4 regions of the Streptomyces sp. NPDC044106 genome follow, and region 3 is predicted to be linked to each of the others. Evidence: riboswitches for the same ligand, from Rfam matches in the RefSeq annotation. Region 3 holds a riboswitch; each other region holds the start of a gene.

Region 1 (5,556 bases), on a different contig from region 3:
CGCGCGCAGTCCCGGCGCGGCGTGGTCCGCGCGCAGCCCCGGGGCGTCCGGTGGGATCAGGCCGTACGTCATGTCACCCGCCGCGTCCGGTACAGCACCGCCACGAACGCCGGTACGCCGATGAGCGAGGTCACCACGCCGACCGGGACCTCCTGCGGGTCCAGGGCCGTGCGGGCGAGGGTGTCCACCCAGACCAGGAAGACCGCGCCGGCGAGCGCGGTGACGGGCAGCAGCCGGGCGTGGCCCGAGCCGACGAAGGCGCGGGCCGCGTGCGGCAGGACCAGCCCGACGAAGCCGATGGCGCCCGCCGAGCTGACCAGGGCCGCGGTCAGGAGCGCCGTCGTGCAGAGCAGGACGAGCCGGGTGCGGGCCACCCGGACGCCCAGCGCCGCCGCTGCCTCCTGGCCGAACGCGAACGCGTCGAGCGTGCGGGCGTGGCCGAGGCAGACGAGCAGCGCCACCGCGAGCACCCCGGCGCACAGCCACACGTCCGTCCAGCCGATTCCGCTGAGCGAGCCGAGGAGCCAGAACAGCACGCCGCGGGTGGTCTCGGCGTCGCCCGCCGTGAGGACGACGAACGAGGTCAGCGCGGAGAAGAGCTGCATGGCAGCGACGCCGGACAGCACGACCCGGTCCGTGGTGTCGCCCAGGGTGTGACTCAGGAGCAGCACCAGCGCGAACGAGCAGAGCGCCCCGGCGAACGCGCCCGCCGACACCGACACCGCTCCCCCGCCGACGCCGAGCACGACGACCGCGACCGCTCCGGTGGACGCGCCGGAGGACACCCCGAGCACGAAGGGGTCGGCGAGAGGGTTGCGGAGCAGCGACTGCATCACGGCGCCGCAGACCGCGAGGCCCGCGCCGCAGACCGCGGCGAGCAGCGTGCGCGGCATCCGCAGGTTCCAGACGATGCCGTCCCTGATCGGGGTGAGCGGGGTCTCGCCCCAGCCGAGGTGGGCGGCGACGGTCGACCATACGTCGGGCACGGAGATGTCGGCGGGGCCGATGGTGACGGCCACGGACACGGAGAGGACGAGCGCGGCGAGACCGGCCAGGCAGAGCAGGGCCAGGCGCAGGCCCCCGCGCAGGCCCGGGCGCGGGCCGTGCAGGGGTTCCGGGTGTACGGCGCCGGGTGCGGGCCCCTCCGTGCCGGTACCCGTGTCCGTACTGATGCCCGCGTCCGTGCCCGCGCCGGTACCGATCCCCCTTCCCGCGGCCGTACTCCCGCCCCCGCCCTCCGCCGCCTGCGTCACTTGCGGAGTCCGAACTTCCGCAGCGCGGCCGCGACCTGTTCGATGCCGTCGACCGTGCGGATCGTGGGGTTCATGGCCTGGCCGCTGAGCAGCACGTACCGCTTCTTCTTCACGGCGGTCAGGTTCTTCGTCGCCGGGTTCGTCTCCAGGAACCTGATCTTCGCCGCGGCGCTCTCCGCGGACTGGGACTTGCGCGTGAGGTCGCCGAGGACGATGGCGTCGGGGTCCCGGTCGGCGACGGTCTCCCAGTTGATCTGGGGCCACTCCTCACGGGTGTCGTCGAAGACGTTCTTGGCGCCGAGTTCGCGGGTGATGATGCCGGGGGCGCCGCAGCAGCCCGCCATGTACGGCGCGTCGGAGTTGGCGAACCAGTACATGAGGCGGGTGTCCGAGGCGGCGGCCTTGTCGATGTGCACGGTGGCCTTCGCGACCCGCCGCTTCAGTCCGGCGATCAGCTTCTCGCCGCGCTTCTCGACGTCGAAGACCTTCGCGAGGTCGCGGATCTCGGCGTAGACGCTGTCCATGGTGAGGGTCTTGACGCGCTTGCCGTCACCGTCGCCGTCGTCGTTGTCCTTGCCCGCGCAGTCGGTGGGCGAGACGTAGACGGGCACGCCTAGCTCGGTGAACTTCGTACGGTCGGCGACGCCGCCCTTGCCGACCGTGTAGAGGAAGGAGGCGCTGACGAAGTCCGGCTCCTTGGCGAGGACCTTCTCCAGCGACGGGTAGCGGTCGGCGAGCCGCTCCACCTTCGCGTTGTCCTTCGCCAGGTTCTTCAGGACCGGGTCGGTCCAGGTGCCGGTGCCGGCCATCCGGTCGGCGAGGCCGAGGGAGAGCAGGATCTCCGTGGACCCCTGGTCGAGGGAGACGGCCCGCCGGGGCGGCGCCTCGACCTTCGCCTCCTTGCCGCAGGAGGTGACCGTGACCGGATAGCCGTCGGCGCTCCCGCCCCCGGAGTGCGCGGCGTCGCGTGCGGAGCCGTCGCCGCACGCGGTGAGCGTGAGCAGACCGGCACAGAGGAGGGCGGCTGTACGGAGAGCGGCGGTACGGGCTGTCGAGGACACGTGATCCCTTGGGTCTCGCGGCTCATACGCGGAGCCTGGCCTGCGTCACGACCTCCGTCGCCCGGTGTGCGAGCGGAGGCGCCAGCAGGTCTTCGGACTCGGGATCGACCGGGCGGGGCGCCTTCCCGGGCGTCCGGAGACACCCAGTGGCCGTGGCCCCGCCCGTCCCCCTCACCGCTGCGCGTCAGTTCCGGATTCGCACCGGATTCCCTGGCCCAGGTGTGGGTTTGACTGGCTTGCGCAAGTTATCACGCACCTGTCACCCGCCCTCACGTGGTCGGTGCGGGCCTCGGCTCGCCTCGGTAGGTGCCGAACGACCAGCGGTTTCCCTCCGGGTCCTCGATGCCGAACTCGCGGCTGCCGTAGGGCTTGTCCTCGATCTCGGCGGTGATCTTCACGCCCGCCCCGGTGAGGCGCCGGTACAGGTCGTCCACCCGGGCCGTGACGACGTAGGCGCCCCCGGTGCCGGGTTTGCCGCAGGTGGCCGCGGCCTCCGGGTCGTACGAGCCGAGCATGATGCCGCCGCCCTCGGGCCAGTCGAGCTGGGCGTGGGCGACGCGGCCCCCGTCCTCGTACACGGCGGTGCGCAGGAAGCCGACGGTGTCGACGAGGAAGTCGATCAGCGCAGGGGCGTCCTGGGCCTGCACGCCCGGCCAGACGGCGGGAGGGGGTGTGGTGAGGCGGTCACCCTCGGCGGCACCCGGCGCGGGGTTCGGGGCCGGTGTGAGGTCCGGCTTCGGGGCCGACGTGACGTTCGGGTTCGAGCTCGGGTTCGGTGTGGTGTTCATGGCTTCGAGTCTTCGCCCGTACCGTGCGCCCCGGCTTGGATATTCCGGCACTCTTCGGCCAGCCAGCGGGTGGGACTCACTCCGGTGTACTGCCGGAAGTCACGGACGAGGTGGGAGTGGTCGTAGTAGCCGGTGCCGGCCGCGACCCGGGCGAGGTCCGGGGGTCCGCCCGCCGCGACGGCGCGGGTCACGACGGCCTTGGCGTGCTGGAAGCGCATCAGGCGTGCGGCCTGCTTCGGGCTCAGGCCCGTCTCGGCGCGGAACAGCGCGGTCAGCCTGCGTTCGCTCAGCGCGACGTGCCGGGACAGGCCGCCCAGGGTGCCCGCGCCGCGGTGCCGGGCCAGCCACGCCCAGGCCTCGGCGACCTCCGGGCGTACGGCTCCCATGGGGCGGTCGACGCAGGCGAGTCGCCGCAGGTACGCGGAGAGGTGGGCGAAACGGTCCGTCCAGTCGTCCAGCTCGCACAGCCGCTCGCGGACGTCGGCCGCGTGGTCGCCGAGCACGTCGGTGCCGCCGATGACCAGCTGACCGGTGAGTTCGGCGGCGGGCAGGCCGAGGAGCGCGCGGGCCGCGAGGGGATGCACGGCGAGCTGGATGCCCGCCTCGTGCTCGGGCTGGACGACGTACGCGGGGCTCTGGTGCAGGCCGCCCACCACGATGTCGGTGCGCGCCGCGTCCGGTCCCGTCGCCCGGCCTGGGGAGTCGCCGGTGGTGATGGGCCCGTCGAGGGAGAAGATCACCGTCAGATACGGCGAGGGCAGGCCGCGGTGCAGGGCGGGGCGCTGTCCCGCGGTGCGGTAGCCGACCGCGGAGACGACCATGCCGTCGAGCGGGCCGTCGAGCCTCGGCACGGCCCGGACGAACTCACGGGAGCCCATGGGAACCAGTATGCGCGGTGGACCGGGCGGGTCGCGGCAGCTCCTGAAGGTTCCGGCAGCTCCGGGCGCCGTGCGGTCACGGCGCCCCCTCCCACTACCCCCCGTTCACCTTCCCCATGCCCCCGCTTCACGGTGACTTCGATCATGGGCAATGACCGCCGTGCCCCATAGCATTGCGCGCCGCTCCGGACGGGGCCGCGCATCGCTTCCAGGAACGGCAGGGACGTCACACCATGGCAGTACGGGCAAAGAGCAAGCTGGCCCTCATCGGCACCACGGGCGCGCTGGCCGCCGCCGTCCTCGCGGGCGGCGCGCTGTGGCCGACGGACGAGGCGAGCGCCGCCGGCACCTCCGCGGCCACCGCCCGTGAGCTGTCGCACTGGCCGAAGCCCGTCGCGAAGCAGCTCGGCGAGGTCATCGCGGAGAACGGCCACAAGGGCGCGTACGCGGTCTTCGACGCGGACAACACCACGTACCGCAACGACCTGGAGGAGTCCCTCCTCCCCTTCCTGGAGATGAAGGGCGTCCTGACTCGCGAGACCATGGACCCGTCCCTGAAGACCATCCCCTTCAAGGACACGGCCACGCACAAGGAGAGCCTCTACAGCTACTACAACCGGCTGTGCGAGGTGGACGACCAGGTCTGCTACCCGTGGGCCGCGCAGATCTTCTCCGGCTTCACGCTGAAGGAGCTCAAGGGGTACGTCGACGAGCTCCTGGCGTACAAGAAGCCGATCCCCGCCGAGTACTTCGAGGACGGGAAACCGACGAAGACCGAGGTGAAGCCGCCGGAGTTCTCGCGGGGCATGCGGCAGCTCTACAGGACGCTGCGCCACCACGGCATCGACGTGTACGTGGTGAGCGCGGCCAGTGAGGACCTGGTGCGCATGGTCCTCGCCGACCCCAAGTACGGCTACGGCGTGAAGCCGCAGAACGTCATCGGCGTCGCCCAGCAGCTCAAGGACCGCAGGACCGGTGACGTCACCAGCTCCCGCAAGGAGATCGCCGAGGGCCGCTTCGGCGGGAAGGACCGCGCGAAGCTCGCGAAGCGCGAGCTGACGCCGCACCTGTGGGCGCCGCTGACCTGGTACGAGGGCAAGCCCGCCGCGATCAACACCTACATCGACGAGTGGAAGAAGCCGATCCTCGCCGCCGGTGACACCCCGGTGAGCGACGGCCCGATGCTGTTCCACTCCGCCGACGTGGACCACGGCGGCGTGCGGGTCTGGGTCAACCGCAAGGACTCGTACATGAAGCAGCTCGACGGGATGAAGAAGAAGAACGCCGCGCGGCAGCGCGAGCTCGGCCAGAAGGTGACCGCCGACAAGCGGTGGCTGACGGTCACCCCGGACCAGATCGGCTAGGCGGTCAACTCGCGGAAGGCGTCGGTCACTTGTGCCCGGCCGGCGCCGTCCGCCAGCAGGGCGTGCAGCAGGAGCCTGGCCTTCGGGGCGTCCAGCGGGCCCGCGGGGAGCAGGCCGCGCCCGAGCATGTCGTACTCGGAGCCCGGGCCCTTGTACGTCTCGCTGAGCAGCGGGCCCGCGCCCGTGCGGGAGGCGAGGACGACCGGGATGCG
Region 2 (5,556 bases), on a different contig from region 3:
GACGTGCGTGTCGCGGGCGCCGGACACGGACCAGGCGGGCAGGGAGCCGAGCTCGCCGGGGATGTCGACGTCCGCGTACTCGATGCCGAGTGCGGTCAGCGGGTCGCCGACGTGGACCTGCGGGGTGAGCCAGACGCGGGCGCCGGGGTCCAGGGAGCCGTGGGTGACGGCTTCGAGGCGGCGTACGACCGTGTCGGCCTCGTGCGGGGCGGACTCCAGGACGGGGCCGACGATCGCGTGGCTGCCGTTGCCGCTCAGGCCGTACGTGCCGGGGCGGCGGCTCGCGAGGGCGCGGGTCAGGCTGATCCGGCCCGCGGCCGTGGCGTGCACGGTCAGGCGTGGCTCGGTCGGCAGCGGACGGCCCACCGGTGCCTTGAGGGCGGCGTCGCTGGCGAACCGGCCCGCCGCGATGGCGGCAGCGGCGGTCCCTAGGGCGGCTGCTGTGACTGCGGTGACGGCCGCTGCCGTCGCTTTGGCTGGGCGCACCGTCCCAGTGTCCGGGGGCGAGGCGCCCGAGGCCAGTGGGCGATGCCCGCGGAGTGAGCGGAAACGGACGGAAGTGCGCCGCTCAGCGGGACGGCTGGCCGTACCCCCCTAGTTTGTCCTGCGCCTCGCGCAGCTGCGCGAGGGACAGCAGGGTCGGGGCGCGGCCGGGGACCGCGGCGGCCGTCAGCCAGAGGCGGGACATCCACTCCAGTTGGGCCGTGCGGTCGTAGGCCTGGGCGAGGGTGTCCCCGTAGGTGACCGTTCCGTGGTTCTGGAGGAGGCAGCCGGTGCGGGCACGCAGGGCGTGGAGCATGTGCTGGGCCAGCTCCTCGGTGCCGTACAGCGCGTACGGCGCGACGCGGACCGGGCCGCCGAGGGCGCCGGTCATGTAGTGGACCGCGGGGAGCTCGGTGACCAGCATCGAGGCGGCCGTGGCGTGCACGGCGTGGGTGTGGACCACCGCTTTGGCGTCGGTGGTCCGGTAGACCGCGAGGTGCATCGGGAGTTCGCTGGTGGGCGTGAGGTCGCCGATGACCTGCCGTCCTTCGAGGTCGACGCCGACCGCGTCCGCGGGCCGCAGCCGGTCGTAGGGGACGCCGCTCGGGGTGACGAGGACGGTGTCGCCGACCCGGACCGAGACGTTGCCCGAGGTGCCGACGACCAGGCCGTCCGCCACGGTCCTGCGGGCCGTTTCGACCAGCTCGTCCCAGGCCCGCCCGATCGCGTCGCGCGCCGCGCCCGGGTCCGCCTGCCGCCGCGTCACCTGTTCCTGCCGCCGCTCCTGCGCCTGTCCCTGCTCAGTCATGCGGCGATCCTGCCAGCCCGGCCCCGGGCGCCGCGGAGCGGAGCGCGGAAGGGGCGGTGCGGAACCGGCCCTGGCGGGATTCCGCTTACGGTCCCCCGGCGTCGGCGGGCGCGGCGGACGCGGCAGCCGGTGGGGGTGATCCGCGTCTCCTGGCCGGTTCGGGGGCCGGGCGAAGCGGTGTGCGCCGGAGACGGCCGCCGGATGGCGGAACCCGACACTCCGCCCCGTTTGCGGGCCTCCCATGGCCGCTCCTTACGATCATCTTCAGACACCTGCTGAATACGGAGCAGGGGCACTCCGCTTCGGGTCACCGCACCGCCCGGCCCAGTTCACTTTCCGTTCACCCGGATTGCCTACGTTCCACATGCCACTGACGTCCAACAGAAGCCTGGGTAAATGGAACACATCACGCTTCTCCTCGGGATCGTGATCGTCACCGCTCTCGTGTTCGATTTCACGAACGGTTTCCACGACACTGCCAACGCGATGGCGACGACCATCTCGACCGGCGCTCTCAAGCCCAAGACGGCGGTGGCCATGTCCGCCGTGCTCAACCTCGTCGGAGCCTTCCTCTCCGTCGAAGTCGCCAAGACGATCTCCGGCGGCATCGTCAACGAGGACGGACTGAAGACAGAGGTCATCTTCGCCGCGCTCGTCGGCGCGATTCTCTGGAACCTCGTCACCTGGCTGGTGGGCCTGCCCTCCAGCTCCTCCCACGCACTCTTCGGCGGCCTCATCGGCGCCGCCGTCATGTCGATGGGCTGGTCGTCGATCAACGGCGGCACCGTCGTCACCAAGATCCTGATCCCGGCCGTCGCGGCCCCGCTCGTGGCGGGCATCGCCGCGACGCTGGCCACCCGCCTGACGTACCGGATCGGCCGCGGCACCGACCAGAAGGCCACCGCCAAGGGGTACCGCGCGGGCCAGATCGCCTCCGCCGGCCTCGTCTCGCTGGCCCACGGCACGAACGACGCGCAGAAGACCATGGGCATCATCACGCTCGCCCTGATCACCGGCGGCGTCCTGAACCCCGGCGCCAACCCCCCGATGTGGGTCATCGTCTCGGCCGGCATGGCCATCGCGCTCGGCACCTACCTCGGCGGCTGGCGCATCATCCGCACCATGGGCAAGGGCCTGACCGACCTCGCGCCGCAGCAGGGCTTCGCCGCCCAGACCAGCGCCGCGACGGCGATCCTCGCCTCCTCGCACATCGGCTTCTCCCTCTCCACCACTCAGGTCTGCTCGGGCGCCGTGATGGGCGCGGGCCTCGGCCGCAAGGGCGGCGTGGTCCGCTGGTCGACCGCGACCCGGATGTTCGTCGCGTGGGGCCTGACCCTGCCGGCGGCGGGCCTGGTCGGCGCGGGCGCCGAGTTCCTCACCAAGCAGGGCCCCTGGGGCATCGCGGCCACCGCGACGCTCCTGATCGCGGGCTCGGGCGTGATCTGGGTGCTCTCGCGGCGCAACGCCGTCGACCACACCAACGTCACGGACGACGAGATCGGCCACGACGACACCGCGGTCGCCGAGCCCGCGGGCGTGGTCACCACCGCGATCGCCGCCGTCTCCCCTCCCCCGGCGGGCGTGCCTGCCGCCGCCGTCCCCGTGGACCAGCCCGTCAGGGTCACGGTCTCGGCCCCGACCACCACCACGACCGGCGCCATGGCGGACCCCGCCCGGCCCGCGACCGTGTAAGGACAGACCAGCATGAGCATCGACTGGGCAGCTCTCGGCTCCGTCTTCGGAGTCAGTCTCGCGGTGACGGTGGCCCTGGTGGGCCTGTTCACCCTCGGCGTCGTCGGCCTCTCCCGGCAGGAGACGGCGGCCGCCGCCACGGGCGGCACCGCGGCCCTGGCGCGCACCGGCGCGTATGCCTGCTTCGCCCTGTGCGCGGCGGCGGTGGCGTACGGCATCTTCCTGATCGTCGCCTGACGGCAGGGCCGTCGGCCGGTCTTCCCGGGTGGGGCGCGGAGCGTACGGAGCTCCGCGCCCCACCCGTATATCCGGATCCCGCGCGCCGGGCGTGCGCGCAACCCCGCATGTGGGCCCCAACACACTCTCCCGCCGCAGGTCAACGGCGAGTTGACGGGCCTTCGCGGACCGTGGTGGACTGCCCGGGCCAACTACGGCGGCAGAAGAGGAAGCCGGTGCGAATCCGGCGCGGTCCCGCCACTGTCACCGGGGAGCCACTCCCCGCGAGCCAGGAACTCTCGCCGCCGATCACGTCGAACCAGGGCGCGGACACCCTGAGTGAGGACATATCGCCATGCCCGGCCGCCCGGTGCCGCCCCTTCCCCGCTCGTCGAAGCCTCTCCGCAGCACGGCGACGGGCTGAGCGCATGAGTGCCGATCGCGACTTCGCGTACGGCGCCGCCGCCGGCCTCCTCGGTGACCTGCTGCTCGGCGATCCCCGCCGGGGCCATCCGGTCGCCGCGTTCGGCCGTGCCGCGGGCGCCGTCGAGCGGCTGCTCTGGCGCGACCACCGCGGCTGGGGCGCGCTGCACACCGTGGTCTGCGCGGGAGGCGCGGCGGGCGCCGCCGCCCTCGCCACCACCCTCGTACGCCGCTCCCGGGCCGGAACCGTCGCGCTGACCGCCGCCGCGACCTGGGCCGTCGTCGGCGGCACCTCGCTCGGCCGGGAGGCGCGGGCCATCGGCGGCGCGCTGGAGGCCGGGGACATCGAGGTCGCGCGGGAGCGGCTGCCGCATCTGTGCGGGCGCGATCCGCAGGCGCTGGACGCCGACGGCATCGCGCGGGCCGTCGTGGAGTCCGTCGCCGAGAACACCTCCGACGCGGTGGTCGGGGCGCTCGTGTGGGGCGCGCTGGGCGGGGTGCCCGGACTCGTCGGCTTCCGGGCCGTCAACACACTGGACGCGATGGTGGGCCACAAGTCGGCCCGCTACCGCCGGTACGGCTGGGCCTCCGCCCGCCTCGACGACGTCGTCGGATGGCCGGGGGCGCGGCTCACCGCGGGCCTCGCGGCGCTGGCCGGGGGATCGCCCGCCGGAGCGGTACGGGCCTGGCGCGCGGACGCGGCGAAGCATCCGAGCCCGAACGCCGGACCCGTCGAGGCGGCCTTCGCCGGCGCGCTTGGCGTACGGCTCGGGGGGACGCTGTCGTACGGGGGGCGGGTCGAGCACCGGCCCGTTCTGAACGCGGAGGGGCGCGACGTGCGCGCGGGGGACATCGAACGGGCGGCGAAGCTGTCCCGCCGCGTCGGCCTGCTCGCCCTCGGCGCCGTGGTCACCGCCCGCTGGGCACTTCGGTCGGCAACGTCAGGGAGAACGTCATGAGCGGTGGACTGCTCGTCGCAGGGACCACCTCGGACGCGGGCAAGAGCGTCGTCACCGCCGGCATCTGCCGGTGGCTGACCCGCAAGGGCGTGTCCGTCGCGCCGTTCAAGGCGCAGAACATGTCCCTCAACTCCTTCGTCACCCGCGAGGGCGCCGAGATCGGGCGGGCCCAGGCCATGCAGGCGCAGGCCGCCCGCGTCGAGCCCAGCGCGCTGATGAACCCCGTTCTGCTCAAGCCCGGCGGCGACCGCTCCAGCCAGGTCGTGCTGATGGGCAAGCCGGTCGGCGAGATGAGTGCGCGTGGCTACCACGGAGGGCGGCAGGCGCAGTTGCTCGACACCGTCCTGGGATGCCTGGCGGAACTCCGGGGCACGTATGACGCCGTGATCTGCGAAGGCGCGGGCAGTCCCGCCGAGATCAATCTGCGGCGCACCGACATCGTCAACATGGGCATCGCGCGCGCCGCCCGCTTCCCCGTCCTGGTGGTCGGGGACATCGACAGGGGCGGGGTGTTCGCGTCGTTCTTCGGGACGACGGCGCTGCTGAGCGCGGCCGACCAGGAGCTCGTCGCGGGCTACCTGGTGAACAAGTTCCGGGGGGACGTCTCCCTCCTGGAACCCGGGCTCGACATGCTGCTCGGTCTCACCGGGCGGCGTACGTACGGTGTGCTGCCGTTCCAGCACGGGCTCGGCATCGACGAGGAGGACGGCCTGCGGGTGTCCCTGCGGGGCGCCGTCCGGGAGTCGGTGGTGGCCCCGCCGGTCGGCGAGGACGTGCTGCGGGTCGCCGTGTGCGCGGTGCCGCTGATGTCCAACTTCACCGACGTGGACGCGCTGGCCGCCGAGCCGGGCGTCGTCGTGCGGTTCGTGGACCGCGCCGAGGAGCTCGTCGACGCCGACCTCGTGGTCGTGCCGGGCACGCGCGGGACCGTACGCGCCCTTGAGTGGCTGCGCGAGCGCGGCCTCGCCGACGCCC
Region 3 (5,556 bases):
TCGGGCGTCGGTGTGGAGGGCGGGCGGTGTTCGCCAGGCCGCGGGCGAGGGGTTCGCGGTCGGCGCGTGCTCCGGCGGGGCGTGCTCCCGCGGGCCGACGGGGCCCGCTCTCGCCGCCCCGGCCTCCGTCCCGGTCGGCGCCGACATCGACACCGGCACCGGCGCCACCACCGCCGGCACCAGTCCGACCAGTACCGCCGCCGCGGGCCACAGCGGCAGGGTCGGTGCGACGAGCGGGACGACTCCGGGGTGCAGGGCCGCCGGGTCGTGCGACGTGGCCCAGAGCATCACGGCCGCGACCGCCACCCCGGACCCGGCGACCAGCCAGGCGCGCGCGCCCCACGGATCGGGGCGGTAGCGGGTGCGCACCGAGCGGCGGCCACCGAGGCGCAGGCCCGCGAGCGCGGCGAGCAGTCCGGCAAACAGGACGGTCAGGCCGTAGGCGGTGCCCTCCGCGGTGAGCAGTCCGTACGTTCCCACGCAGACGCCCATCAGGCCGCCGAGCGTCAGCGCGGCCGTGACCCTGCGCACCCCGGCGGGGACCGGGACCGTGCGCCCGAAGCCCCGCGCGTCCATCGCCGCGGCCAGCGCGACCGACCGTTCGAGGGCGCCCTCCAGGACCGGAAGCCCGACCTGGAGCAGCCCGCGCATTCCGCGGTCGGGGCGCCCGCGGAGCCGTCGGGCGGCCCGGAGCCGCTGCACGTCGGTGACGAGGTTCGGCGCGAAGGTCATCGCCACGACGACGGCGACCCCCACCTCGTACAGCGCGCCCGGCAGTGACTTGAGCAGCCGCGCGGGGCTGGCCAGCGCGTTGGCGGCGCCGACACAGATCAGCAGACCGGCCAGGCGGATGCCGTCGTAGAGCGCGAAGGCCAGGCCCTCGGCCGTGACCCGGCCGCCGACGCGCACGCCCTTGGCCCAGTCGGGCAGCGGCACCTCCGGCAGCGTGACGACGGTGTGCGTGCCGGGGATCGGCGAGCCGAGCACGACCGCGAAGAGCAGCCGGATCGCGATGACGACGAGCCCCAGCTTCACGAACGCGCCGTACGACTTCGCCCACGGCGCCGACGTCCGGCGCGCCGCCACCACATAGCCCGCGACGCCGATCAGCAGCCCGATCAGGAGCGGATTGGTGGTGCGGGACGCGGCGGTGCCGAGGCCGATGGCCCACACCCACCAGGCGCCCGGGTGCAGGGCGTTGCTCCGGTGCGCCTCGGGGGCGAGGCGGCGCCGCAGGGGGCCGGGCGCGCCGCTGCCGTGGTCCGTCATCGTGCTGTCCGTCGTCCGGCCGCGTCAGCCGCGGCGGCGGCGGGCCTGCCAGACCGCGGCACCGCCGAGCAGCGCGACGGCGGCGGCCCCGGTGATCAGGCCGAGGGAGGGACCGCCGTCGTCCCCGTCCCCGCCCGGGGCCGCGGTCGTTTCCTGCCGGTCGTTGCCGTCTGCGGCGACCTGCTCGCCGCAGCCCGACTTCGGGTAGCCGTCGATGGCGCAGAGCAGTGCCTTGCTGTCGTAGCGCAGCGGTTCGGCGACCGAGGCGAGGGCCTCCGCGCTGGTGGCGTCGTCGGCGACGCTGGCGCAGGCGGTACGCGGCTTCGGCGGGCGCTCACCGCCGGGCGCGTCGCCCGCCGTGCCGAAGTCGACGACCAGCGCGACCCGCTTGTGCCCGTCCTCGGCCGGGGTGTCCGCGCAGATGTCCTCGAAGTCCGCGGCGCCGCGCGGCTTCGCCGCTTCCTTGGAGTCCTCGGAGACCGCGAAGCGGAAGCCCTGTACGTCACCGTCGTCGGGGCGCGCGGTGCCCGGGCCCTGGCTCGCGTACGTCCACTGCCCGCCGTCCCGCTCCCAGAACGACCAGTAGCGGTAGCCGGCGGCCTGGGCGGGCGCGGCCACGAGGACGCCGACGACGGCGGCGAGGAGCACCCCGAGCAGCAGCCGCCCACGGCCTGCCGTCACGGCTGCTTCTTCTTGCGGTTGCCGCTGTACAGGAAGCCGATGCCGATGCCGGCGACCATGCCGACGCCGACGATCCACCAGACGCTGACACCGCCGTCGTCGTCCTTCTTCTCGTCCTTGTCCGACGCCGAGGCGTGGTCGGAGGCGGACTGCGGGGGCGGGCCCTGGGCGTTCAGCTGCTTGACGAGGTCGGCGCCGCCGAAGTCGCGTGGGTCCAGGCCCGCGGCGTTCGCGGCGAAGATCAGCTTCGCGTAGGCGGCGGGGCCCGACTGCTTCGCCCACTTCGCGGAGTTCTCCGTGAGCCACACCGCGGACTTCTTGGCCTGCTCCTGCTGTCCGGCGGCGGCGAGGGCGACCACGGCGTCGGCGGTGCCGCCGACGTCCGGCATGTCGCCGACGCCCGGCATCGACGACATCAGGTGGTCCTCGTTCTTGCCGAGGGTGTCGAGGAGGTAGCCGGTGCCGTTGCTCGCGGCCTGCGCCGTCGTGTCCGGCTTCGCGCACTTGGGGGCACCGGACGCGGCCTTCTTCGCGGGCGCCACGACGAGGCCACGGCCGAGGCTGCCGAGCACACCGGCCGCGGTGGCGCCGGCGTTCGGCGAGAGCTTGCCGGACTTGGCGTCGGCGAGGCCGAAGGCGCCGCCGTCCTTGCCGCAGTCCATGGCGAGCTTCGGCAGCGCGTCGTAGGGGGACTTCCCGCCCTGGGACTTGGCGGACGCGGGGTTCTCACCGGCGGCGACGAGCGCGCCGACGACGATCCCCGTGGAGTTCGCGTCGGAGGGGAAGCCGGGGTTGTAGCCCCAGCCGCCGTCCTTGTTCTGCACCGACTTCAGCCACTGGACGCTCTTCTTCACCGCCTTGTCCTGGCCGCCGAGCGCGGTGAGGGCCTGCACGGCGGCGGCGGTGGAGTTGCTGTCGACCGTGGTCTTGGAGTTGCACGGCGTGCTCGCGTCCGCGCGGTACGCCGCGAAGCCGCCGCTCGCGCACTGCTGCCCGGTCAGCCAGTCGACGGCCTTCGCGGCCGGCTCGATGTCCTGGGTGTGCTGGGCGAGCAGGGCGTACGACTGGCGGAAGACGCCGTCGAACTTGGGGTCCTGCTTGCCGTAGAGGCCCGAGGGGAGCGCGGTCGAGGGCGACGGGGAGCTGCTCTCCGCGAAGGCGGCCGGTGCCGCGGCCGAGCCGAACACGGCGACGGCGGCCAGGACCGCCGCACTGCGACGAACGTTCATGATGGGGCGGATGCCTCTCCCTGCGGGGAGCGGGGCGGCACGGTCCGTGCGGGCAGCACGGCTTCCGGCGGCTCCGGCTCCGTATACCTCGACGGTGCCGCTCACCGGAGGGTCCGGTGAAGCGAGCCGGTCACGTTCCGCGCCGGGCATTCCGGCTCACCGACGCTGCGGTCGGATTACGGCTGCGGGTCAGCGCCGGATTCGCACCGGACTTTCCCCTGCTCGGACGTGAGGACGACGCACTCACTCTACCGGCCGGTCCGCGGGCCCCTCGGGTCACACCGCCACGAACGCGAGCGGATCGCTCCCTGCCACCGCCTCCGCGCGCCCCAGCTTCACCAGGCGGCGTACGTGGGCCTCCGCTTCGGAGACCGCGATGTTGCGCGAGCCGTAGGGGATCTCGGCCCAGGGCCTGTTCCACTCCATGCGGGTGGCGATCTGCCAGGGGGTGAGGGGCTCGGCGAGCAGGGTGAGCAGGCTCGTCAGGCGCTCCTCGTGGTGCGCGAGGAGTTCGCGTACGCGGCCGGGGGCGTCGGTGAAGGCGTGCTGGTGGGCGGGGAGGACCTCGGCGGGGGCGAGGCGGCCGACCCGCTCCAGGGAGTCGAGGTAGTCGCCGAGGGGGTCGGTCACCGTGTCGTCGTCGGGGTCCTCGTACAGGCCGATGTGCGGGGTGATGCCGGGCAGCAGATGGTCCCCGGAGAAGAGCCGGCCGTGGCCGCGCAGGCCCGTCGGGTGGTCCTCCTCCAGGTGCAGGCAGACGTGGCCCGGCGTGTGGCCTGGGGTCCAGATCGCGCGCACCCGGCGGCCCGGCAGGGCGAGCAGCTCGCCCGGGGTGATGCCGAGGTCGGGCAGGGCGGGGGCGAGGCCGGGCAGTGCGCGGGGGCGGCCCTCGTCGCGGGCCCGCACCAGGGGGGCGACGTGGCCGGCCGGGGCGCCCGCGGCGGTGAGCTTCGCGGCCATGTAGGCGTACCAGCGCTCGGGCGGGTTGGCACGGGTGCGGCGCACCACGGAGGCGTCCGCCTCGTGCATCGCGATCCACGCGCCCGACGCCTCGCGGACCGCTTTGGACAGGCCGTGGTGGTCGGGGTGGTGGTGGGTGATGACGACGCCGTGCACGTCCTGGACCGCGGTGCCGCAGGCGACGAGCCCGGCGGCGAGGGTCTCCCAGGACGCCGGGTCGTCCCAGCCGGTGTCGACGAGGACGGGGCCCGCGTCGGTGTCCAGGAGGTGGACGAGGGTGAAGCCGAGGGGGTTGTCGGGGATCGGGACCTTGATGCTCCAGACGCCGCCGCCGTGCTCGATCACCGGTGGGCCGCTCGCCCGCGTGCCGCCGCTCACCCGCGTCATGGGCGCCTCGTCTCTGTCGCTGATGCCCGCCACTATAACTAGAACTAGTTCCAATAGTCGCCCAAGTTCACCTCCTCGCCGCCGGGTTGATGCTCCCGCGAGCCTCCCGGAGTCTTCCGGAGCCTCCTGGGCTTCTGGCGCTTCTGGCGCTTTCGGACGTGGACTCCTCCAACTAGAACTGGTATCAGTTCTGAAACATCAGTTCTGAAACGGTGTCAGGAAACGCCCCGCAGGGACCCGCAGGAGGCAGTCAGCCATGACCGAGCTCGTGGAACACGGACAGCTGTTCATCGGCGGGGAGTTGGTGGACCCGCTCGGCAAGGGCGTCATCGACGTCGTCTCCCCGCACACCGAAGAGGTCTTCGCCCGCGTGCCGCACGCGGCCCCCGCCGACGTGGACCGCGCCGTCGCCGGTGCCCGCAAGGCCTTCGAGCACGGCCCGTGGCCGCGGATGACGCCGGACGAGCGCATCGAGGTCATATCGAGGATCAAGGACGGCTTCGCGATACGCCACGAGGAGATCGCCCGCGTCATCAGCTCCGAGAACGGCACGCCCTACACGTCAAGCGTGATGGTGCAGGCCCTCTCCGCGATGATGGCGTGGGACGCGGCGATCACCGTCGCCCGCGACTTCCCCTACGAGGAGGAGCGGGACGGCGTCCTCGGCAAGCTGCTCGTGCGGCGCGAACCGGTCGGCGTCGTCGCGGCCGTCGTGCCGTGGAACGTCCCGCAGTTCACCGCCGCCGCCAAACTCGCCCCCGCCCTGCTCGCCGGCTGCCCGGTCGTCCTCAAGACCTCGCCGGAAGCGCCCCTCGACTCCTACATCCTCGCGGAGATCGCCGCCGAGGCGGGGCTGCCGGAAGGCGTGCTCTCGATCATCTGCGCCGACCGCGAGGTGAGCGAGTACCTCGTCGGGCACCCGGACGTCGACAAGGTCTCCTTCACCGGGTCCGTCGCCGCGGGCAAGCGCGTCATGGAGGTCGCCGCCCGCAACCTGACCCGCGTGACACTGGAGCTCGGCGGCAAGTCG
Region 4 (5,556 bases), on a different contig from region 3:
CCGCGTTGGCGGCGGTCACCCCGGGGAGCACCCGTACGGGAACATCGTCGTACGCGTCCTGCGAGGCCACCTCCAGGACGGCCGTGGCCATCGCGAAGACGCCGGGGTCTCCGCCCGACACGACGGCCACCCGCCGCCCGCGCCGCGCCAACTCCAGCGCGAACTCGGCGCGTTCGGACTCGACGCGGTTGTCCGAGCCGTGCCGCCGCTGACCGGGTCGGTGCGGCACCCGGTCGACGTACGTGGTGTAGCCGACCAGGTCGTCCGCGGCGGCGAGCGCGCCGCGCGTCTCGGGGGTCAGCCACAGCGGGCCCGCGGGACCCGTGCCGACCACGACGACCTCGCCGGACCGCTCCGTCGACGGCTCCGGCGCGGGGCCGCCCGTCAGGGGCGCCACCCGGCTCGGCAGGACCGCCACGGAGAAGTACGGCACCGACTCCGGGTCCACGTCGGCCAGCCTGCCGGTGCGCTCGCCCGCCATGGTGGCCCGCTCGACGTAGCGGGCCTCGTCGAGGCGGCCCGCGCTCTCCAGGGCGCCGCGCACCTTGCCGAACGTGCGGCCAAGCTTCATGACGACCGCCGAGTCCGTCGCCGCGAGGCGCGCGGCCAGCTCCTCCTCGGGGAGCGTGCCGGGCAGGACGGTGAGGACCTCCTCGGCCTCCACAAGCGGCTCCCCGAGGCGGGCCGCCGCCGCGCTCACCGAGGTGACACCGGGGATCACCTCGGTCGGGTAGCGGTGCGCGAGGCGCTTGTGCATGTGCTGGTACGAGCCGTAGAAGAGCGGGTCGCCCTCGGCGAGGACGGCGACCGTGCGGCCCGCGTCGAGGTGGGCGGCGAGGCGGGCCGCGGCCTCCTCGTAGAAGGCGTCGAGCGCGCCGCGGTAGCCGCCGGGGTGGTCGGTGTGCTCCGTGGTGACGGGGTAGACCAGCGCTTCCTCGATGTGGTCGGCGCGGATGTGCTTCGCCGCGATCGAGCGGGCGATGGAACGGCCGTGCCGGGCCGAGTGGTACGCGACGACGTCGGCCGCCGCGATCACCTCGACGGCGCGCAGGGTCATCAGGGAGGGATCGCCGGGACCGAGGCCGACCCCGTACAGCTGTCCCCCGGTGGCTCCGGCCCCGGCGGTTTCGGCCCCGGCGGTTTCGGCCCCGGCGGTTTCGGTCTCGATGGTTCCGGTCTCGGTGTTCACTCCGCCTCGCTCGCAATCGCGTTGATCGCCGCCGCGGCCATCGCGCTGCCGCCACGACGCCCTCGTACGACGAGGTACTCCAGACCGGAGTGGTGGGCGGCCAGCGCGTCCTTGGACTCGGCGGCGCCGACGAAGCCGACCGGGATGCCGAGGACGGCGGCCGGGCGCGGCGCGCCCTCCTCGATCATCTCCAGGAGGCGGAAGAGCGCGGTGGGCGCGTTGCCGATGGCGACGACGGAGCCTTCGAGGCGGTCGCGCCACAGTTCGAGCGCGGCGGCGCTGCGGGTGGTACCGAGCCGCGCCGCGAGGTCCGGCACGGACGGGTCGGCGAGGGTGCAGATCACGTCGTTGTCGGCGGGCAGCCGCTTGCGCGTGACGCCGCTCGCGACCATGTTCGCGTCGCACAGGATCGGCGCGCCGTCGCGCAGGGCCTTGCGCGCGTCCGCGATCACCCGCGGGCTGTGGGCGAGATCCTTCACGAGGTCGACCATCCCGCAGGCGTGGATCATCCGGACCGCGACCTGGCTGACGTCGGCGGGCAGGCCCTGGAGGTCGGCCTCCGCCCGGATGGTGGCAAAGGACTCGCGGTAGATCGCCGCGCCGTCCTTCTCGTAGTCGAACACTGTGCTCTCGCTCATCTCGTGGCCGTTGGAGTGCTTGCGGAAGGGCTGTTTGCGGAAGGGGTGCTTGTCGAAGTCGTACGTGCTGCGGTGACCGTCCCGGCCAGGGTGTCGCCCGTCACGGGCACCGCCGAGGCGCCGGTGCGCACCGTCACCTCGTAGCGGCCGTCGCCGATGGCGAGGACGTCGACCCAGTCGCCGTGCGGGTGCCCGCACCGCCGCTCGCAGCCGGACCAGTGGACGGGCAGTCCGCCGTGGCCCGGCACGGCGTCCGCGCGGACGTCGGCGAGCGACTTGGCGCAGCCGGGGCGGCCGGTGCAGGCGCCGACGCCGGACCAGGGCGAGCCGGGGGCGGTGACGTAACCGGCCTCGGCCAGTGCGGCGAGGCGCTCACGGGCCGCCGCTCCGTCGGCGAAGCCGGGCAGCACGAAGCCGCGCCACGGGGTGACGCGCAGCTCGTCGGCGGGCAGCGGGAGGAGGGCCCGCCACTGGGCCGCGGTGACACGGCCGAGGGGTGCGTTGACGACCACGGCGTGACCGGTGACGCCGGGGACGGGCGGGGCGGCGACGGGCATTCCCCGGGCAGCGACCGGCATCTCCCGGGCACCAACCGGCACCTCCGGGGCCGTGACCGGCATCTTCGGGGCGGCGCCCGGCGACTCCGGGGCGCCGACAGGCATCCCCGGAACCGCGACCGGCTCCGCCGCGACCCCCGCCCGCGTCAGCGCCCGCGCCACCTCCACCCGCTGCCCGTCGGGAAGCTCCCGTACCCGCCAGGCCCCGTTGCCCGCCTCGCGCGCGGCGTCGAGGAAGGCGCGGGCCGCCGCGAGGGCGGCGCGGGGGGCGTCGGCGCCTGCGACCCGGAAGGCGTGCCTCCCGAGGCGTACGACGGCCGTTCCACCGGAGCGCACCGCCCCACCGGATCGCACCGCGCGACCCGCACCCGCCGTCCCGTCCGCCCCCACCGCCCCGTCCGATTCTGCGATCAAGGTCACATCCGCGCCGAGGCCCGCCACGTCCCCGCGCCCGTCGTCCAGGGCGAACAGGAAGCGGCCGGAGAGCGCCGTCGTCCACTCCTCCGCGCAGAGGAGTCCGTCCAGCTCGCGGGCCCACAACTGCACGTCGGCGTGGCCGAGTCCGTCGGTTCCCGCGAGCGGCGATGCCACCACGTTCCGCACGCGTTCGTGCCGCTCGGAAGGCAGCAGGCCCGCGTCCGCGAGCAGGTGGGAGAGTTCGCCGCCGCACGCCTCGCCGAGGCCGCGCAGCTCGATGTTGCCGCGCGAGGTGACGCTGAGGTTCCCGTCCGCGAGACGCTCCGCCGCGACTCCGAGCACGGTCGCCTGACGGGCCGTCAAAAGGCCGCCGGGCAGGCGGAGTCGGGCGAGCCTGCCGTCGTCGGCGAGGTGCAGGCGAAGGGCTCCGGGGCAGGCGTCGCCCCGGTCGCGTATGAGGGATTCGCCCTGGTCTGGGGAGGGAGCTCGGGTGGGCGGCATGGCGGCGAGCATACCCACGCGGTTCCGGCCGGTCGCCTCCCGAGACGGGCCGTCCCGGCAGGTGGCCGCACCGCTCGCGGCGGGCAGGACTTACTATGCAGGCGGCGGGCTACCAAGTCCGTCGACGCCAGCGACGGCGTGGGTCCACCAGGACCCTGGGGAGGAAGCCCGGTGCGAATCCGGCGCGGTCCCGCCACTGTGAGCCCCACCCGCGTGGGGTGAGCCAGGAACTCCTGCCGTCCATACGACCACCCGGGGCGCGGACACCCCGAGGAAGGCCTGCGCCCGCATGCTTCTGCTGTTGTCGACCTCCGACACCGACCTGCTCAGCGCCCGCGCGGCGGGGGGCCCGGTCGACTACCGGTTCGCCAACCCCTCCCGCCTGGACCTGGACACTCTTCCCGGCCTGCTCGACGGCGTCGACCTCGTCGTCGTACGCCTCCTCGGCGGCGTACGCGCCTGGCAGGACGGCCTGGACCAGCTCATCGCCACCGGCCTCCCGGTCGTCGTGCTCACCGGTGAACAGGCCCCCGACGCCCAGCTGATGGCCTCCTCCACCGTGCCGATCGGCATCGCCGCCGAGGCGCACGCCTACCTCGCGCACGGCGGCCCCGCCAACCTGGAGCAGCTGGCCCGCTTCCTCTCCGACACCGTGCTGCTCACCGGCCACGGTTTCGAGCCGCCCGCGCCCGCGCCGTCCTGGGGCCCGCTGGAGCGCACCGCGCGCCCCGTCGAGGGGCCGACGGTGGCGGTGCTCTACTACCGCGCCCACCACATGAGCGGCAACACCGCGTTCGTCGACGACCTGTGCAGCGCCATCGAGGACGCGGGCGCCCGCCCGATGCCGCTGTACGTGGCTTCGCTGCGCGCCCCCGAGCCGGAGCTGATCGACGAGCTGCGGGCCGCCGACGCCATCGTGACGACGGTCCTCGCGGCGGGCGGCACCAAGCCCGCGCAGGCGTCGGCGGGCGGCGACGACGAGTCGTGGGACGCGGGCGCGCTGACCGGCCTCGACGTGCCGATCCTCCAGGCGCTCTGCCTGACCGGGTCGCGCTCGGCCTGGCAGGACAACGACGAGGGCGTGTCGCCGCTGGACGCCGCGAGCCAGATCGCCGTCCCGGAGTTCGACGGCCGCCTCATCACGGTGCCCTTCTCCTTCAAGGAGATCGACGAGGACGGGCTCCCCGCATACGTGGCGGACGCCGAGCGCGCGGCCCGCGTCGCCGGGATCGCCGTACGGCACGCGCGTCTGAAGCACATCCCGGCCGCCGACAAGCGCCTGGCCCTGGTGCTCTCCGCGTACCCGACCAAGCACTCCCGCATCGGCAACGCGGTCGGCCTCGACACCCCCGCGTCCGCCGTGGCGCTCCTGCGCCGGCTGCGCGCCGAGGGGTACGACTTCGGCCCCGAGGCCGACATCCCCGGCCTGGTCTCCGGTGACGGCGACGAGCTGATCCGCGCGCTCATCGACGCGGGCGGCCACGACCAGGAGTGGCTGACCGAGGAGCAGCTCGCCGCCAACCCGGTCCGCATCCCCGCCGCCGACTACAAGCGGTGGTACGCGACGCTCCCCGCCGAGCTGCGCGAGTCCGTCGAGGGCCACTGGGGTCCGCCGCCCGGGGAGATGTTCCTCGACCGCTCGCGCGTGGGCAACGGCGGCGACCCGGAGGGCGACATCGTGCTCGCCGCCCTGCGCCGCGGGAACCTCCTCATCCTCATCCAGCCGCCGCGCGGCTTCGGCGAGAACCCGATCGCGATCTACCACGACCCCGATCTGCCGCCCTCGCACCACTACCTGGCGGCCTACCGCTGGATCGCCGCGCCCGCCGCCGACGGCGGTTTCGGCGCCGACGCGATGATCCACCTCGGCAAGCACGGCAACCTGGAGTGGCTGCCGGGCAAGAACGCGGGCCTCTCCGCGGCCTGCGGCCCCGACGCCGCGCTCGGCGACCTGCCCCTGATCTACCCCTTCCTGGTCAACGACCCGGGCGAGGGCACCCAGGCCAAGCGCCGCGTGCACGCCACGCTCATCGACCACTTGGTGCCGCCGATGGCGCGCGCCGACTCCTACGGCGACATCGCGCGCCTGGAGCAGCTCCTCGACGAGTACGCCCAGATCAGCTCCATGGACCCGGCGAAGCTGCCCGCGATCCGCGCGCAGATCTGGACGCTCATCCAGGCCGCCAAGCTCGACCACGACCTGGGCCTCGAGGACCGTCCGGACGACGACGGATTCGACGACTTCCTGCTGCAC

The links. A riboswitch is a leader RNA that binds a small molecule or an ion and turns the genes downstream of it on or off. The one in region 3 is predicted to bind cobalamin.
Region 1: linked by a shared signal. The riboswitch ahead of AC07DI_RS23565 (ABC transporter substrate-binding protein) and the one ahead of AC07DI_RS20585 (prenyltransferase/squalene oxidase repeat-containing protein) in region 3 are both predicted to bind cobalamin.
Region 2: linked by a shared signal. The riboswitch ahead of AC07DI_RS35680 (cobalamin biosynthesis protein) and the one ahead of AC07DI_RS20585 (prenyltransferase/squalene oxidase repeat-containing protein) in region 3 are both predicted to bind cobalamin.
Region 4: linked by a shared signal. The riboswitch ahead of cobN (cobaltochelatase subunit CobN) and the one ahead of AC07DI_RS20585 (prenyltransferase/squalene oxidase repeat-containing protein) in region 3 are both predicted to bind cobalamin.

What each region holds. Positions count from the first base shown of each region.
Region 1 covers NZ_JBWKFZ010000012.1:254,131-259,686, reverse strand. Annotated here, with positions in the region: gene AC07DI_RS23575 (ABC transporter ATP-binding protein) at 1-72, opposite strand, end outside; gene AC07DI_RS23570 (FecCD family ABC transporter permease) at 69-1,172, opposite strand; gene AC07DI_RS23565 (ABC transporter substrate-binding protein) at 1,250-2,314, opposite strand; cobalamin riboswitch at 2,381-2,565, opposite strand; gene AC07DI_RS23560 (VOC family protein) at 2,584-3,102, opposite strand; gene AC07DI_RS23555 (AraC family transcriptional regulator) at 3,099-3,980, opposite strand; gene AC07DI_RS23550 (HAD family hydrolase) at 4,214-5,344, shown strand; gene AC07DI_RS23545 (asparaginase) at 5,341-5,556, opposite strand, start outside.
Region 2 covers NZ_JBWKFZ010000029.1:58,936-64,491, forward strand. Annotated here, with positions in the region: gene AC07DI_RS35660 (alpha/beta hydrolase family protein) at 1-486, opposite strand, end outside; gene AC07DI_RS35665 (class II aldolase/adducin family protein) at 569-1,291, opposite strand; gene AC07DI_RS35670 (inorganic phosphate transporter) at 1,688-2,983, shown strand; gene AC07DI_RS35675 (hypothetical protein) at 2,996-3,220, shown strand; cobalamin riboswitch at 3,378-3,517, shown strand; gene AC07DI_RS35680 (cobalamin biosynthesis protein) at 3,628-4,581, shown strand; gene AC07DI_RS35685 (cobyric acid synthase) at 4,578-5,556, shown strand, end outside.
Region 3 covers NZ_JBWKFZ010000010.1:333,766-339,321, forward strand. Annotated here, with positions in the region: gene AC07DI_RS20575 (energy-coupling factor transporter transmembrane component T) at 1-1,269, opposite strand, end outside; gene AC07DI_RS20580 (SCO2322 family protein) at 1,294-1,950, opposite strand; gene AC07DI_RS20585 (prenyltransferase/squalene oxidase repeat-containing protein) at 1,947-3,179, opposite strand; cobalamin riboswitch at 3,304-3,433, opposite strand; gene AC07DI_RS20590 (MBL fold metallo-hydrolase) at 3,456-4,526, opposite strand; gene AC07DI_RS20595 (aldehyde dehydrogenase) at 4,783-5,556, shown strand, end outside.
Region 4 covers NZ_JBWKFZ010000005.1:227,385-232,940, reverse strand. Annotated here, with positions in the region: gene cobJ (precorrin-3B C(17)-methyltransferase) at 1-1,057, opposite strand, end outside; gene AC07DI_RS10670 (precorrin-8X methylmutase) at 1,186-1,827, opposite strand; gene AC07DI_RS10665 (cobalamin biosynthesis protein CobG) at 1,824-3,302, opposite strand; cobalamin riboswitch at 3,423-3,554, shown strand; gene cobN (cobaltochelatase subunit CobN) at 3,592-5,556, shown strand, end outside.